Regions from separate parts of the Enterococcus italicus genome, predicted to be linked through region 1. Evidence: riboswitches for the same ligand, from Rfam matches in the RefSeq annotation. Region 1 holds a riboswitch; the other holds the start of a gene.
What was found. A riboswitch is a leader RNA that binds a small molecule or an ion and turns the genes downstream of it on or off. The one in region 1 is predicted to bind thiamine pyrophosphate.

Region 1 (2,206 bases):
TTCCTTTGCCTTGCTCCTCTGGCCGAACAAATAGTTCAAATTCCCAAAAGGTATGTTCAGGTGTTGTGACTGGATAATAGATGAGGGCACCTAAAACATTCAGGTTTTCAATCATCATAATAGCCTTTCCCTGCTGAATTTTTTGCAAGAAGCGATCGTATTCATCCGGTCTGTAAGGATGAGGATCCACTTCAATGGTCATCGTTTGTTGGCTGATCTGCCACAATTGTTTTTTTTCATCATGATTGACAATACCTACTTTGATTTCCAATACTTCCTATCCTTTCTTTAGGCTTATTTCTGTCGATAAGCAAAATGTGGAACCATCTCTTTGGAGCTCGTGCTGGACTTACCCCCGTGATCTACGTGGTTTTTTCTATGAACCTGCGATAAATTGCTATAACTAAGGCTAACTATCCCATCGTTCCATTGTATATGCCATTTCCCAAAAGCGGAGTTCATAGATACTGCTTCGGTAGAAAGCATGTTTCATTGCTTCGCGTTCTTGTTCATCCACTTCACTGGCTGCTTGATTGGTCAAGTCAAGCATTGTTTGGACATCCTCCGTATAGGCTTCGCTATCATAGGTGGCAATCCATTGCTGATACAAAGAAACAGGCGATCCCTCAGCAATCAGACGTTTGCCAATCTCATTATACAGGCAATAAACTGGCTATTGTCCGTTGAGTGGTTCCATGATAAAGTTGCTCGTACATATGGTTAACATAATTGTACGCACTAGGAGCAATAGGTGTTAACTGAATTTCATCAGAAGAAATGGCAAGTTGCTGGAAGAACGCTTTTCGAATTTCTACTTCGCCATTCTTTAGATTTTCTGCATTCGCTCTTAAAAATTCAGCTGTGCGAGCATCACTACTTTTTTGAGCAGCTAGGCCATGAATTTTTCCAAACTCTTCTAGATAATAGCGATCCTGCAATAAATAATATCGGAACACGGAGGGTGCTAGTTCGCCGGAAGCAATCTCCTTGATAAATGGATGTTTATAACTTTTAATCCAAACGGGTTGTGCCATATCGAATAATTGATCTGCGAACTTTGTCATTTTAACCTCTCCCACTAACAAATTATTTTTTGATGTCTTATTGTAGACAATGGATACTAATCAAAAAAAGCCCAACATTTTCATGCGGGCACCTACTCGGAATGATCATTCTTTGCTCAGCTCCCTACGCTAGTACTAACTAGATCAGGTAATATGGGTAATTCTCAGCCATCAGGCACCCCAGCTTCTTTTTTAAAATTATAACAAGCCTTTTCTTTGATGTCAAAATTATTTTAAACCGCTTTCTTTTAACGACAATTATTTTTTGATGCAAAAAAAAGAGGCCTAGCAGGATTTATTGTTTTTTTCCGTCATACATTTCATGATGGAGTGTCTATTTGTTGCTCCAACGTTGACTTAAACACCTGCTAGGCCATATTCAGTTAGTAAGGAATTCGTCAATCTCCCACGCCTTTCTAAAATTTGTAACCTTTAATTCACTTTCACATAGTCAATTACCCTATGTTTCAACTAGCTTTTTGTTTCACTGACTTTGTATTCACTGTGTTGTCTTACAAACTCATTTGACTCAATTTAACTAATTGTGGGAATCATTGGTTCCTTACAAGTTCATTATAAGGGATGTCTTCTTTTTTTGCAAGCGTTTTCTATTAAAAAATTCTTTTGCTTTATCAGGCATTCTCGATTCTTCCTCTTAACAAACAGGGTATAATAAATACAGTTGCTAACAGATTAAGGAAGGAGCCTTTATGAAACAATCAACTGAAGAAACATTGACTACACTTTACAATCTCATTCTTAATCCTCGGACGCGTGATTGGGAACGTCAACAATTAGAGACTGCCAAACAAGGTCTGTACAATCATGAGCGCTTAGCGGATACACTTGCCCAGCTTGAAGCCGTTCTTCGTCCTTTGGCTACACGACACTCACTCACACCCGATGTTGCCGAATTTTACGCAACGTTAGCCGGCAATTCTGCTTTCTCACAACCTTTTGATGAGCACCTTCATTTTACCAAGGATGGTCCTTTTATCGAACGAGCAATTTTCGCTGGTGGGTGCTTTTGGTGTATGGTAGAACCATTTGAGACACGAACAGGTATTTTAGCTGTTTATTCAGGCTATACTGGTGGGTCAACTGCTAACCCTAGCTATGAAGAGGTTTCTAGAGGACAATCA
Region 2 (2,206 bases), 1.1 Mb from region 1:
GACATGGTAGTAGTAGGTTTTGATGCTGTTTGCGCTTCATGACTTTTGGCCAATTCAAGCATTGCTGAATGGGTAGGATCAAGTGCTAGTGGCGGAAAGACTTCTCCTTTATCTACAAGCATGGATTCACCACCCCATTCAAATGTAGGGAGATTTTCTTTCATCCACGGGTCTGCTTTGGCTGTGGCAAGAATGTGTGCTTCAATTTCACTTGTCACTTGTTCAATCGATTCATTTGGATAGAAGTGGATAGTAATCCATAGCCGGCAATTGTTCGGCACAAATGCGGGATGAATCCCACCTTCAATATAGGCGGGATTAATCGTATTTGTCCCGTGCTCAAATCCAGGATAGGACTTCATAATGCCCCAATGTCGTTCCAGAGTCTGTAACGCTTGAATCAGGATGGTCATTTTTTCAATCATATTGGCACCAAAAAGTCCTCCACCAGTGTGTACCATCTTCATCCGATTGCCATCGTGAAAGGTTTCGGGGCTTTTCAATTGAATCCAGCCAGTAATGACGCCACCTTGACCTTGAAACTGTAAATCACTCGTGTCACCAACAATTGCAAAGTCTGCTGTTTGACCAGATTCGAGTAATTTTTTGGTCCCAGCTTCGCCTGCTTCTTTCCCTACAACGGATTGCAAAAGGAGGGTGCCCGGCAAATGAATCTTCAATTGATGAAAGGTTTGTACTAACCAAATAACACACGCAACTGATCCTTTCATGTCACTGACCCCACGTCCAAATAGCCGAGAGCCTTTCTTTACCAACTCAAACGGATTGGTCTGCAGTTAGCGAGTGACTCCAGTGCAGCGACATCGACATGGCCATTCCAGATTAAGCTTTGGTAATGCTCAGTATCCGTGCCTTCTTTTGTAGCCCAAAGCAATGTATCCTGCCTATAAAACGGCGCAGTTTCCACCGTAAAATCCAGCTTTTCAAGAGTCTCTTTCAGATACAGTTGCAGCTCGTTTGTATTCCGAGCAGGTGGGGATTCTGTGTGAAATCCCACCAATAATCTTTCCAGGATAGTCAGTAGCTGTTCTTGCATCTGCTCCAGTGTTGCGAGCAACAGGAGTTCCTGTTCGTCGTTATTCACAGTGTGTCCTCCTTTTACAAAGAAAAAAGCATCCCTTTTTATCTTCTAGTGATAGAAGCAAAGAGGGATGCGAGACCGCAAAAAGGATAGGTTCTTCCTAACATTTCTCTTCGGCAGGATCAACTGCATCAGGTTCAATGGGTATGTTCTCAGCCTCTGGGCACCCCAAATGTTCTATTCCAATTTAGTGTAGCAAAGAATGGGTGAATTGGCTAGTTGCTACGAGATTAAAAAAAATAGTGATGCATCAGCAATAGAAAAGCAATTGCTGATGCACCACTAAAGAGATGGGGGATTAATCAAAGCCGATAAGATAGTCTTCATCCTTCATTGCTTCTACAGATCCTAGCAGGTAGCCATTACCGACTTGTGAGAAGAAGTCATGGTTACTTGTACCTGTAGAGATGCCGTTCATCACGATTGGGTTAACATCATTGGCACTGTCAGGGAAGAGAGGGTCTTGACCCATATTCATCAATGCTTTGTTGGCATTGTAGCGTAGGAAAGTTTTCACTTCTTCCGCCCAGCCAATTTCTCCGTAAAGTTCGTCTGTATAGTTTTCTTCATTTTCATAAAGTTCAAACAACAGGTCGTACATCCAGTCCTTGAGTTCGGCTTGTTCTGCTTCAGGAAGTGCTTGAAAGCCTAGCTGGAACTTGTAGCCGATATACGTTCCATGGACAGACTCATCACGGATGATGAGCTTAATAATTTCGGCGACATTCGCTAGTTTGTTATTTCCTAGATAGTAGAGAGGTGTATAAAAACCAGAATAAAACAAAAATGTTTCTAAAAAGACACTGGCGATTTTCTTTTGGAGCGGTGTACCGTGCTTGTAGATTTCATTGATTTTTTCGGCTTTGGCCTGCAAGTATGGATTGGTATTGGTCCATTCAAAGATTTCTTCGATTTCTTTTTTGGTATTTAGTGTACTAAAAATAGAAGAGTAACTTTTCGCATGGACCGATTCCATAAATTGAATATTATTTAATACAGCTTCTTCGTGCGGTGTCCGCGCATCTTTACGTAATTGATCGATGCCGCTCTCTGATTGTAACGTATCTAGTAACGTCAACCCACCAAAGACATGACCGACTAGTT

Region 2: linked by a shared signal. The riboswitch ahead of NE257_RS02055 (zinc-binding metallopeptidase family protein) and the one ahead of tenA (thiaminase II) in region 1 are both predicted to bind thiamine pyrophosphate.

The regions. Positions count from the first base shown of each region.
Region 1 is NZ_JAMRVB010000001.1:1,573,420-1,575,625, reverse strand. Features, by position in the region: gene NE257_RS07695 (GNAT family N-acetyltransferase) at 1-271, opposite strand, end outside; partial or broken gene tenA (thiaminase II) at 410-1,034, opposite strand; TPP riboswitch at 1,169-1,257, opposite strand; gene msrA (peptide-methionine (S)-S-oxide reductase MsrA) at 1,775-2,206, shown strand, end outside.
Region 2 is NZ_JAMRVB010000001.1:442,496-444,701, forward strand. Features, by position in the region: gene NE257_RS02050 (acetylornithine deacetylase) at 1-776, opposite strand, end outside; gene NE257_RS02055 (zinc-binding metallopeptidase family protein) at 770-1,105, opposite strand; TPP riboswitch at 1,194-1,283, opposite strand; gene nrdF (class 1b ribonucleoside-diphosphate reductase subunit beta) at 1,401-2,206, opposite strand, start outside.